2 regions of the Paenibacillus sp. 8b26 genome follow, and region 2 is predicted to be linked to the other one. Evidence: riboswitches for the same ligand, from Rfam matches in the RefSeq annotation. Region 2 holds a riboswitch; the other holds the start of a gene.
The links. A riboswitch is a leader RNA that binds a small molecule or an ion and turns the genes downstream of it on or off. The one in region 2 is predicted to bind ZMP and ZTP.

Region 1: linked by a shared signal. The riboswitch ahead of ACQ4MX_RS09410 (bifunctional 5,10-methylenetetrahydrofolate dehydrogenase/5,10-methenyltetrahydrofolate cyclohydrolase) and the one ahead of ACQ4MX_RS17700 (TIGR01440 family protein) in region 2 are both predicted to bind ZMP and ZTP.

What each region holds. Positions count from the first base shown of each region.
Region 1 covers NZ_CP192445.1:2,091,391-2,098,080, reverse strand. The annotation lists gene ACQ4MX_RS09430 (phosphotransferase) at 77-751, shown strand; gene ACQ4MX_RS09425 (stalk domain-containing protein) at 715-1,275, opposite strand; gene ACQ4MX_RS09420 (hypothetical protein) at 1,297-2,307, opposite strand; gene ACQ4MX_RS09415 (cyclodeaminase/cyclohydrolase family protein) at 2,477-3,112, opposite strand; gene ACQ4MX_RS09410 (bifunctional 5,10-methylenetetrahydrofolate dehydrogenase/5,10-methenyltetrahydrofolate cyclohydrolase) at 3,109-3,975, opposite strand; ZMP/ZTP riboswitch at 4,089-4,173, opposite strand; gene ACQ4MX_RS09405 (fatty acid desaturase) at 4,393-5,448, shown strand; gene ACQ4MX_RS09400 (sensor histidine kinase) at 5,521-6,654, shown strand; gene ACQ4MX_RS09395 (response regulator transcription factor) at 6,651-6,690, shown strand, end outside.
Region 2 covers NZ_CP192445.1:3,831,679-3,838,368, forward strand. The annotation lists gene ACQ4MX_RS17690 (manganese efflux pump MntP family protein) at 1-111, shown strand, start outside; gene ACQ4MX_RS17695 (low molecular weight protein arginine phosphatase) at 196-780, shown strand; ZMP/ZTP riboswitch at 859-940, shown strand; gene ACQ4MX_RS17700 (TIGR01440 family protein) at 1,225-1,812, shown strand; gene glyA (serine hydroxymethyltransferase) at 1,940-3,190, shown strand; gene ACQ4MX_RS17710 (carbohydrate ABC transporter permease) at 3,329-4,237, shown strand; gene ACQ4MX_RS17715 (carbohydrate ABC transporter permease) at 4,237-5,073, shown strand; gene ACQ4MX_RS17720 (ABC transporter substrate-binding protein) at 5,089-6,354, shown strand.

The DNA of each region.
Region 1 (6,690 bases), 1.7 Mb from region 2:
TTGATAATCCAAGAGGTTATCCAAATCTGTATGAAGAATGTAAAGGATGCGGGGGATCATTAAAGGAGCGGATCTAATGGAATGGATATCGAAAGAAAATCTGATTTTTGACGATCTGTTGAAATCATTTCATCGTTTCTTTGGATTACATGTTATGGAATCTGTTCCAATTCAACGAGGCTGGTTAAACGACGGAACGCTGGGTATCCAAAATACTCCTAAATTTGTGCCTCCCAGCCGTGAGGAACGATTAGCTCATTGGGATTCAGTCTGGGAAGAGGCTAAGAAAGACGATAAAATGGATATTCTTGCTGACATCGAAGCTCAGCGTAAAGCAACGGAAGAGTTAAATGTGGAAATGACGTCTACACTTCAATCTGGCTGGGCTCATCGTGATCTGTGGGCAGACAATATTTTATTTAATGAAAATAAGTTAAGTGCAATCCTGGATTTTGATCGATTAGATTATGACTATCCGCAGTTGGATGTGGCCCGTGCGGTCATGTCTTTCACCTGGGACGAGCAACTGGATGTTTCCCTTGTTTCTGCGTTTATGGAAGGATACAGGGAGAAACGTACACTGGCAAAGGGCTGTCTAGCAGAATCACTACAATGGCTATGGTATATGGAAAGTGTCTGGTGGATCAAAGCCGACATGGACCAACATGCTGTTCCTGTCCGGTTCGCTAAAGAAATGAACTGGATTTCCAGAAATTACAAAGATCTTCCCGATGTATTAGGGGATATATAACCCATAAAAAAACCAGTCCAACACGAGTCGTGTTTGGACTGGTTTTTGATTTGCAATTTCGTCGTAATTACGATAGTATCTTCTTTTTGAATCCAATCTACTTTGGCCCCTAGCGTCTCGCTGATCAGCCGGAGCGGAAGATAGCCAATGCCGTTTACAGTGAAGGGAGGATTTGTGAGTTTCACAACTTTACCGTTCATCGTTGTCTGCCCGTTTTTAAGATTAATTTGCAGAGAGACGGGATTGGCTCCTGTCTTGGACTGATTAATTTCCGCTATTTTGCTGTTAAAATCATAAGTGACCTCCGCCCCCAGCTTGTCAAAAACAGAACGAAGGGGAATAAACGCCTGCCCGTTGCGGGTAATGACACCGTTACTTAGAGAGACAGGTGTATCATTGAGAAGGACGAGAATCGGCTTTTGTACAGGAACCGGCGTACTGTAGAGAAATTCATAATCCCCTATGCCAAGCTGCGCATGTTTGTTGACCCCCCAGCCCCATAGGGTGCCGTCTGTTTTTTGCATGATCGCATGCCGTAATCCAGCCTAGATGCTTTGAATATTTTTGGCGAGTAATTTAAAAGGGACAGTGGACGATAATTTCTCGCCTTCCAAGGACGCTTCATATACATTCCCGCTTGTCGTCAGTGCAAGGATAGAGCGTTCAACGATAAAGACGTCTTTGACATCCTTTATACCTGTTAACAATACAGGGTTATTTTCGTTGTGATAGGTTGTACTATCCGAGTAACCTGTGACCGTTTCACCCCAGAACCATAACCGTCCTTGTCGATCAATCGCGAGATTGGAACTCCCATTGGTCTTAATTGTTTTGATGTCCGATAAGGCTTGAATCTGCGATGCAGATAAAGCTTCGGATGGGGTAGCATTTTTTTCAAATACCTTGAGCCATGTCCATACAGTACCGTCTTTCTTTAAGGCTATGTTTTTGGAGATAGCAGTAATATCCTTTAATGATGGAACAGGCTCGAAGCCCTGCAAGGACCTTGTATTTTTCCATACACTTCCATCCTTCTTCAAGAAGATCCAGCGTTCCTCATATTGCGGTCTTTCTTCATAGTAACTATCCAATTCTGTAACCTCGTCGATGCCGGATAGGGTTTGAAAAGGAGCAAAGTTGCTATCATTCTCGATTCGATCAGCAGATGATACGGTTCCTTCGGCGCTTAGGGCGAGTACATGATCATTCAAGCTACGCACGTCTACGATGCTCTGTAGTCCTTCCAGAGAGTTGAATTTTACGGGTTCAGAAATATTAATTCTTGGCACATACCAGGCGGAATGATCCTGTAAGGTAAATACCAGATCGCCTTCATGGATTATATTCGAATATGTTCTGACGACGTTGGGCTTATCCTCTACACGAGTCGGTACGGATTGATTATAGCCCCATAACCACAAGCTCCCATCGGATTGAATCAGACTCCCGGAGTCATAGGAGCGAATACGGGACGTCGATTCATCTCCGGCCGCCCATGCACTGGAACTGAACAATAACAACGCGATCATACTGATTAACAGAGTACGTCTTTTCATGCGTTTTTCCTCATTTCTTCATCAATGTATATAAGGTGAAAATAACGCCTTGGGGAATATCTCCTTATCAATAGACGAAGAATATATAGAAAAGTTTTCCAAAACACATCTATTCGAATAAAATAACCTCCAGAAACCCACGCTTAGTGTGGATTTGGAGGTTGTTTTTTTAGCCTGTTATTCGGCTACGCACGATCAATAAGGTTTGAGCTTTGATTTGTCCAATTTCATGGATGAGTGCAGCCGTTTTCGCTTCATAGGCGTGTTTGGAATCCAAATCTTTCAGTGAAGCAAGGTTAATGTCAATGGTAAGCAGGGCGGATTGAGCAGCAGCTTCAAACAGGATTGCGCCTATGCCAAGATCAGAAATGACATTTTTGTTGGACAGTTCCACAATACTATAGGCACGCTGCATTCCGTCCCGGCATACTTCCAGCAAACGCATCGGCACCTCAATGGCGGCGATCACTGCGTTCTGTAGGGAATGGGTACGATAGCGTTTTTCTTCGTCTGTTTCTTTGGGCAAGCGCAATGCGGTCATGTATTGTTCAAAGGATTGAATGTCTGCGGTCATCAGTTCCTCACAGCGCGTGGACAGGTTTGCCATGCTGTGAATCACTTCGGTGATTTGTCCATAAACATGCGCGTACTTTTCTCCTTGGGAAAGGTTGGCGGTCATGGAGGTCATAGCCGCGCCCAGTGCCGCTGCCAGTGCGGATACACTTCCTCCGCCGGGGGTAGGCGCTGCACTTCCAGCCTCTCTTAGAAAAAGTCCGATGGAATCACTCCACGACAGTTCACTCATGAATAGGCCACCTCTCTGGAGTAGTGTTGCAGATCTATTGCTTTGAGCAGATTCTTGTACAAAATCGCAGTAGTTAATGTGCCGACACCGCCGGGAACCGGAGAAATCGCATGTACCTTTTCCCCAACGTCTAAAGCGGCATCCCCCACTATTTTTCCCTCCAGCGTCTCGTTAATTCCCGCATCTACCAAAATTAGACCGGGATGAACCATATCCTGTGTAATCACATCAGGGCATCCGACTGCGACAAAGGCAATGTCTGCATGGCTCAAATGCTCTGCAATATCACGTGTGCCTGCATGACAGGCGGTAACGGTGGCATTTTCTCTTTGCAGCATGTGAAAAAGGGGGAGTCCCACCGTCTGTCCTATGCCGACAAGGGTAACATTTTTGCCTGCCAACGTGTGACCGTAATGCTTGAGCAGTTCAATACAGGCTTGAGGCGTAGCGGGATACAATCCGCTTTCACCTGTAACGGTAGCCAGCTTGTTGCCTGGGGTAATTCCATCAATATCCTTGTACGGGGCGATGGATTGTTTAATGACGGAGGCGGATAGATGCTGGGGAAGAGGCAATTCCAGCATAATACCATGTATATGGGAGGCTTCATTCAGGCTGCCGATCAGGTGAAGGAGTTCGGCTTCGCTTACATGGCGGTCAAAGGTATGGAGATGAAAGGAGATGCCCAGCTTCTCCGCTATTTTTTGCTTGGTCCGGGCGTAGTAGGCAGAGGCAGGATCGCCTTCTACCAACAGTGTTGCCAAATGAGGGCGATGCCCTTGCTGTTTCATTTGTTCTACCTTGGTACGGATCGTTGCATACACTTGCTCAGCTGCTTCTTTGGATTTCATAATGATAGCCATAGTTTGAACCTCCTCTAAATTTATCGCATAATGGAATCAACAAGGTGTTATGGTCTTGTAAAACGAAAAAAAGTATTTGCACAAGGTCGTCACGACAGACGAATCCTCTGCAAATACTTCTCCCAGGCGAACGGCACGCTTTCATTGTATGCTCCCTCGTGGTTGATTCCACTGACTTCGCCAGTCACATACAGCGTTATTTGTCTTATATTTTAACAAATAATCTTCCGAAAAGAAAGCCGTGAACATTTGGCAAAGAGGTCATGTTATTTGTCTATATGACAAATGTCATACTCCCGAAATGACGTTTATGACTACAGCGAACACAGGTATCTCTTTATACTGAGGTTAGATCAACATGTACGCCTGACGAGATCAAGATACGGGCGTCATTTTAAAGGAGGATCAACATTAAGTATGACACAACTCCCATTAGCCCAATTGAAAAAAAATATGGCTCCCTATGAGAAAATAAACACGAAATCCAGCGTTCTGCAACTCATTAATACCCTGGGTCCACTGATCCTGCTATGGTATGCCGCTTATCTTAGTCTGTCGGTATCGTATTGGCTGACTCTTCCGATTACTATTATTACTTCCGGATTTGTTATACGAGCATTTATTATTTTTCATGATTGCGGTCATCAATCGTTCTTCAAAAGCCGCAGGCTGAATGACATTGTGGGCACGATTACAGGTATTATTACACTTTGCCCGTATGACCAATGGAAAAATAGCCACGCGATCCACCATGCAACCAGCAGTAATCTGGACAAACGGGGCACAGGTGATATGTGGGTGCTTACGGTGGAAGAGTATGTAGAAGCTTCTGCATGGACACGACTGGCTTATCGTGTATACCGGAGTCCATGGGGGATGTTCGGACTCGGTCCGATCTACACTTTTTTGATTTCCTATCGCTTTAACACAAAGAAGGCAAAACGCAAGGAAAAAATGAACACCTATTTGACGAATGTATCCCTCGTCGTATTGTACGCTCTGTTGTGCTGGGCCATCGGATGGCAGAATTTTGTTTTGATACAGGCACCTATTTTTTTTGTATCAGGTGTGCTGGGAATCTGGTTGTTCTATGTACAACATCAGTTTGAGGATTCGTATTTTGAGCATGATGAAGACTGGAGCTATATTAATGCAGCCGTAGAAGGCAGCTCTTATTATAAGCTTCCTAAGGTGTTGCAATGGATTACGGGCAATATCGGCTTCCATCACGTTCATCATTTGAGTCCGAAAGTACCGAATTACAATTTGGAGAAGGCGCATGATGCCACCCCGCAGCTTCAAAAAGCGACGACTATCACGGTGAGCACAAGTCTGCAATCTCTGAAGTTCCGGCTTTGGGATGAAAGCACGAAAACCTTTTTGACCTTTAAACAAGTGAAGCCGTTGCTCAGCAAACGTGCTGCCGTTACGAAACCCGTCCCTGTACCTGTTGTGAGCACGGAAAGAAAATAACTTTGTACGAAACACGGTATGATAAGATAAGGGATATAAGCTGAATTAGTGAAATGATAAAGGGTGGGCAGGATGCAAAAATGGTATCAGATTTTCCAAAGAAATACGGGACTTAACCCTTATGTATGGGTCGTCTTTTATATCCTGCCCTTCTATTATTTTAGCTCCTCATCTACAAGCCATATTGTGCTGGGTACCGCCATTATTTTAGTGTTTTTTGCTTGTTATGTACTGGCTTTTGTCTCTCAAGGCTGGCTGATCTACTTCTGGACCAGTGTACAGATTGCGATATCCATTACCATGACGCTGTTATTCAGCTATATGTATTTCTCGATATTTATCGCCTTTCTGATCGGTAATATCAAAAGCAAGGCCGCATTCACTACACTGTATATTGTTCTGATGGTCTGTACCATTGGATTGATCAATTACGGCTTCGTAGCTCAAGATCCTGTTTTTATTAAGCAGCTTCCCTTTATTTTATTGAATCTGCTTGGTGTAATCTTGATTCCGATAACCACTTTTAACCGAAATAAAAGTGATCGGCTTCAAGTGCAATTGGAGGATGCCAATAAGAAAATATCGGAATTGATTAAGCTGGAGGAGCGGCAAAGAATTGCGCGCGACCTGCATGATACTCTCGGTCAGAAGCTGTCACTCATCGGACTGAAAAGTGATTTGGCTGGCAAGCTGATGGATCAGTACCCGGAGCGGGCTCACGCTGAAATTAACGATGTTCGTCTTACGGCGAGAAGTGCGTTAAAAGAAGTGCGGGAAATGGTCACTCAGATGCGAGGTATGCGATTAGAGGATGAATTACTGCGTATTCGGCAGATTTTAAAGGCTGCTCACATTGAATTCACCTTGGAGGGCGATCCGAAGCTGGAGCATACGTCCTTAATGAACGAGAATGTGCTCAGTATGTGCATGAAAGAGGCGGTGACCAATGTGGTTAAGCACAGTGGCGCTACAGCCTGCTCCATTGCCATTGAGCCGTCTCGTAAGGAGCTGACCCTTCGGATTCAGGACAATGGAGTCGGCGTTACGGGAGAAAATGCAGCCTTTCGGGGGAATGGTCTGAAAGGGATGAAGGAACGGCTCGAATTTGTGAACGGGTGTATGGAACTGCGTTCAGATCAGGGAACGGCCCTGATTATTAAAGTGCCGAATATCACTGAAAAGCCAAATGAGGAGGTGGGGCCATGATTCGAATCGTCATTGCGGAAGACCAGCGTATGCTGC
Region 2 (6,690 bases):
GCGATGCTGGGACTGCTGTTGGGCCGCAAGGTCAGCCGCAATCTGGGAGACTATGGAGAAGCGGTGGGCGGTGCCATTTTACTGGCGTTTGGCTTTATGTTTATGTTTTGATTTTGGGGCGGACAGTGTAAAATAAATACAGGATTTTAGTAATCCTCTGTTTATATATTTTTTAACTTACGGGGGGTGAAGACGTTGAAACATATCTTATTCGTTTGCACAGGGAACACCTGTCGCAGTCCAATGGCTGAAGGGATGCTGCGCAAGCTGTCTGCTGAGCACGGGCTAGGGTTGGAAGTGCGCTCGGCAGGAGTAGCCGCGATGGAGGGTACGCCCATTTCCCGACATGCAGAGGCAGTGCTACGTGACCACAATATCTCGGATCAAATCACCTCAACTTCTTTGAACGGTGGGCTTGCTGAGTGGGCACATCTGATTTTAACCTTGACCCAAGGGCATAAGCAGCACGTCATTCAGCGCTTTCCCCAAACGGTGGGCAAAGTGTTTACGCTCAAGGAATATGTGGAGGACCGGGATTCAGTGCTGAATGATGTACAGGAGCTGGATGGTCTGTACGCTTCGCAACAACTGATGGGATCATTAGGTCAGGAGCTTTCGGCACGGGAGCGTGAGCGGATGATTGAACTGCGTCAACGTATTCCGGGCTTTGATATTTCCGATCCGTTCGGCGGGTCGCGTGAAGATTACGATGTCGCGGCTGCGGAAATCCGAACGGCGCTGCACAAGCTGGTGGACAAGCTGAAGGCCTTGTCCGAATAAAGTTTGTATCACTCATCTATTTTGTACGGGATCTGTTGATTTTCGGCGGTTAATCCGTTAAGATAAGGTGGAAAAACAAGAATCCGGTGTAACTGGCGACAAAAGTGGGGTTAACCACGATGGAGCACCGGATATACGGCCGGTCGCCTGGGCAAAAGAGCAAATCCACATAGGCTGTGGACTGCTCTTTTTTCGTATATGAGCTAGGTCCGGCCTCCAGTGTCCTTCCGTCCAGACAAATGGCTATTATTCTTCCGCATGCTGTTACTTCGAGTATCCAAACCGAGAGAGGGTCCTTTAAGCAGCTTTTCCATTTTTCCTGCTCGAAATCCGATTCATCGGCTATAATATAGTCAGATTGTGATATCAGGAAAGAGTGTGTTGAACATGGGGCATAAGCCCGTGCCCAGTCACTGTGGGGCTGTTCAACCAAAGGAGGTTCCAATGGTAGGACAATTGGATCATGAGGTTACGCTTGAAGCACAGACCGCTTCTGTCGTGAAGGAAATCGCAGAGGCAGCCAGTCTCAAAGCTGGTCGCTTGTTGGTTATCGGCGTAAGCACCAGTGAGGTGGCGGGAAGCCGGATTGGCACGGCGGGAGCGCTCGATGTGGCACAGCAATTGCTGGCTGGAGTGGAATCTGTTCGCAGGGCGTACGGTTTTGATGTGGCGTTTCAATGCTGTGAGCATTTGAACCGTGCGCTGGTGGTTGAACGAGCCGTGCTGGAGCGGCTGGGATTGACGGAGGTCGCCGCTGTTCCCGTTCGTACGGCAGGCGGATCTATGGCTACCGCCGCCTATCGTGCGCTGGAAGATGCATGTCTGGCGGCGAATGTACAGGCGCATGCGGGGGTAGACATTGGTGAGACGCTGATCGGTATGCATTTGCGACCGATTGCCGTTCCGTTTCGTCCAGGCCTCCGCTGGATTGGCGAAGCGCGTGTGACGGCGGCGTTCACTCGTCCTCCGCTCATTGGCGGACAACGAGCAGTGTATAGTCTGGAGCAAGAAGGCGGCGGAAGCTGCGACTAGCATTTGTATTTTGGCTTGGACTGCATGTTTTACTGATCTTTTTTGCATTGATGATGAGGTACCCAACAGAGGAGCAGGCGCTTGCCTGTATACCTGACAATTGACCATGGAGAGGGAGTAATCAATCATGATGGAACATCTGCGTAAAAGTGACCCGGCAGTGCTGGAAGCAATGGGACTTGAACTGAAACGACAACGCCACAATATCGAGCTGATCGCATCCGAAAATATCGTCAGCGAAGCGGTAATGGAAGCAATGGGCTCCGTATTGACGAATAAATATGCTGAAGGTTATCCAAGCAAACGCTACTACGGTGGCTGTGAGCATGTGGATATCGTCGAGGACATTGCACGCGACCGTGCCAAAGAACTGTTCGGTGCAGAGCATGCTAACGTACAAGCTCACTCTGGAGCGCAAGCGAACATGGCGGTATATCTGGCAGCTCTTAAACCTGGAGATACCGTACTGGGTATGAACCTGGCGCACGGTGGCCATCTGACACACGGAAGTCCGGTTAACGCCTCCGGCTTGCTGTATAACTTTGCCGCTTACGGCGTACGTGAAGACAACTTCCGCATCGACTATGATGAAGTGCGCAAGGCAGCCTTCAAGCATCGCCCTCGTCTGATTGTAGCCGGAGCGAGCGCGTATCCGCGTACCATCGATTTTGAAGCCTTCGCTTCCATTGCCAACGATGTGGGCGCTCTGTTCATGGTCGATATGGCACATATCGCGGGTCTTGTGGCAGCAGGTATTCATCCAAGTCCGGTTCCGCATGCTCAATTTGTAACAACAACGACACACAAAACGCTGCGTGGTCCGCGTGGGGGTCTGATTCTGACTCGCAAAGCGTGGGCACAAGCAATTGATAAAGCGATTTTCCCAGGTACTCAAGGGGGTCCGTTGATGCATGTGATCGCATCTAAAGCCGTTGCCTTGGGTGAAGCGCTCCAGCCTTCCTTCAAAACCTATGCGCAAAACGTAGTTCGCAACGCCCAGGTGCTGGCTGAGACATTGCTGGCTGAAGGCATTAACATTGTATCCGGCGGTACGGATAATCACTTGATGCTGCTGGACACGCGTAACTTGAACATCACTGGAAAAGAAGCGGAGCATGTGCTGGATTCCGTGGGCATCACGGTCAACAAAAACGCAATTCCTTTCGACCCGACCAGTCCATTCGTTACCAGCGGAATCCGCATTGGTACACCTGCTGCAACATCCCGTGGTATGGATGAAGAGGCTATGGTCAAAATCGGTAAAATCATTGCTGAAACTCTCAAAAATCCGAAGGATGATACGGTATTGTCTAAAGCCAGCCAAGCTGTTGGCGAACTGACAGACAAATTCCCGATCTACCCAGATACTCAATACTAATCTACTTACTTGTTTGATAAGGCTGTTTTTCTTCCGTAAGCCGGAGGAGAAACAGTCTTTTTTTAATTTCTAACGACTCGAAACTTACATTTTTGGGTAATAAGCGATTACGGTAAGGATTTGTCGTCGCTTTCCTTCATGATCTACAACAAAGGAGTGATTGCATTGAGTCAAAGAAAATCCGCGCAGTTATTACAGCAGCTCATATTTGTAGGACCGTTGGCGTTGTTTTTCGTCTTGATTATGGTCATTCCATTCCTGCTGGGTCTGTATTATTCCATGACGAACTGGGATGGAGTATCTGAAAATGTTCAGTGGCTCGGGTTAGGGAATTACGTACACATTTTCAGGGATGATCCAGACTTCCGTAATGCGTTCTGGTTCACGGTCCGTTTTACCGTATGTGGTGTGATTCTGACCAACCTGATCGGCTTTTTCCTGGCGTATGTTCTTACAAAGCCGTTGCGTACCCGTAATGCGCTGCGTACTGTATTTTTTATGCCTAATATGATCGGCGGTTTGCTGCTGGGCTTCATCTGGCAGTTTATCTTTGTGCGCGGCTTTTCTGCGGTGGGAGAGGCTACAGGACTGTCCTTCTTCAATCTGCCGTGGCTTGGTGACGGGCCAACCGCTTTCTGGGGAACCGTCATTGTATTTGTATGGCAATATGCTGGCTATCTCAAGGTTATTTACATATCCTCGTTAAATAATGTCCCTCATGCTCTTATAGAATCTGCCCAGATTGACGGTGCGAGCCGCAGACAGATTTTGCGTCATATCGTGGTGCCGTTGATTATGCCAGCCGTAACCGTATGCCTGTTTCTGGCGATATCCTGGTCCTTTAAAGTATTTGAGTTGAATTTAGCGTTGACCAAGGGCGGACCATTCAAGTCGACGGAGTCTGTTGCGTTGGACATATATAATGAAGCGTTTACAAATAACCGCCTTGGATTGGGTACAGCCAAAGCCATTATTTTCTTTGTCATCGTTGCGATCATTACCAGCATTCAGGTGCGTCTGACGAAGAAAAAGGAGGTCGAAATGTAATGGGGAAAACATCAAACTACCGTTTGGGTACATGGGTTGCTGAAATCCTGCTCATTGTGATCGGGTTGATCTTTCTGGTTCCGTTCTACTTTTTGCTCGTCAATTCCGTTAAATCCTTTGGCGACATTTTGGCTCATTCCGCCTCGTGGCCGATGACCTTCCATTTTGAGAACTATGCGAATGCCTGGAATAAAATAAATTTTCCTACAGCACTGGGGAATTCGTTGATCGTCACGATTGTCAGCAATGCACTTCTGCTGCTAATCAGCTCGATGGCTGCTTACCAGATGGTTCGGCATGATACACGTTTTAATCGCTTCCTGTTTGGTCTGCTCGTGGCTGCCATGGTGGTTCCCTTCCAATCCATCATGCTGCCTCTGATGGAGGTGTCCAACGTACTCAGCCTGAATAACAGTATACCGGGCCTGATTTTGTGCTATTTGGGCTTTGGCGCGCCTTTATCCGTGTTTCTATTTCATGGCTTTATTAAATCGGTGCCTATGGAGGTCGAGCAGGCAGCGAGGGTGGATGGTTCCTCTCGGTACGGTGTGTTCTTTCGCATCGTTTGTCCGCTGCTGCTGCCCATGTTTGTAACCGTGCTTATTTTGAATACTTTATGGATCTGGAATGACTATCTGCTGCCTTCGCTTATTTTGAATGATCCTGAGCTGCGCACGATTCCCATTGCCACCTATATGCTGTTCGGCCAGTATACCAAGCAATGGGATTTGGCGCTGCCAGCGCTGGTGTTAGGGATTACGCCTATTGTTTTGTTTTTTCTGGTGATGCAAAAATACATCGTTTCCGGCATTGCAGCTGGTGCGGTCAAAGGATAACGGGAGGGATAACCGATGAACAAAACAGCGTTGCTTGTCCTTTCTCTGGTCGTGCTGCTCGCATGTACGCTTTCGAGTTGTGGAAATACGCAGGCTCAACAGGGCGGGACGAAGACAATACACATCTATCAGTTCAAGGTAGAAATTTCGGAGCCGCTGAACAAGCTGAAGGCAGATTATGAAAAAACACATCCGGGCATCAAACTGGATATACAGTCTGTCGGAGGTGGAACGGATTACGGAGCTTCGTTGAAAGCCAAATTCGCATCGGGAGATCAGCCGGACATTTTCACGAATGAGGGATACCAGGACCGCGATACGTGGTTTGAGTATTTGGAGGATCTGTCGGATCAGCCATGGGTCAAGGATTTGGATGATTTCGCCCGCAAGCCGATGACCGTCAACGGTAAAATTTACGGACAGCCTATGAACCTGGAGGGCTTTGGTTTTGTTTATAATAAGGATTTGTTCAAAAAGGCGGGCATAACCAAGCTTCCTCAGACGATAAATGAGCTGGAAGAAGCGGCTAAACGCCTGAAGGCTGCGGGGATTACACCGTTTGCTAACGGGTATGCGGAATGGTGGGTGCTGGGGAACCATTTTATTAATATTCCGTTTGCCAGACAGCCGAACCCCGAGACATATGTGGAGGATTTAAACAAGGGAATGGCCCGCATCCCCGGTAACCCTGTGTTTGATCAGTGGGTGAAGCTGCTTGACCTTACCCTGAAATACGGTAACCGTAACCCGCTTACGACGGATTACAATACACAGGTGACGTTGTTTGCGACAGGAAAGGCTGCGATGATGCACCAAGGGAACTGGACTCAGCCGCAAATTGATGGAATTAACCCGGATCTGAATCTGGGCATCCTGCCCACGCCCATTGATAATGATCCGTCCGAAGGGGGCAGACTCGCTGTGGGTGTGGCATCCAATTGGGTGGTGAATAAAAATTCGCCTGTGAAGCAGGAAGCAAAGGATTTTCTCAACTGGCTGGTCACTTCGGAAACGGGCAAGCATTACATCACCAAGGAGTTCAAATTCGTACCCGCCTTTAGAAGCATCCCCTCCAGTGACGAGACGACAGGTGATCTGGGTGCTGAGATATCCAAGCATGTGAAGGAAGGAAAGATATGGAACTGGAATTTTCAACGTTTCCCGAAGGGACTGAATCAGGATCTCAGCAGCAGCATGCAGGCCTATATTGCAGGGGTTATTACAAAGGACGAAATGCTCGGGCAATTTCAGGGGGCATGGGACAATTTGAAGTTTAGATAAAAGATTGATGCTGTATCAGGACACAATGCCTGTAGCTTGGGTGGGTAGTCCAAAGTTCAAAGGCTTTGACGGTCAAGTGCCGTCAGAGCTTTTTTTATACACTTTTTGTATGACAAAAGTCACCCCTGAAGTGGGCAGAGTATGCTTTTTACCTGTCATATCTTCCTCTTGACAAAAGGTTGCGGTGGCAGGTGTTAAATCAATCAAGGGAATGTTATAATAAACAGGATTTACAGGCACGCATTGCATCTGTGCTTATTTGGTTTGTACAAATAGGTTACATAGATCCTTTCCATACAGGATGTTCAATATTCTGGTGCGAAAGAACGTGACGAT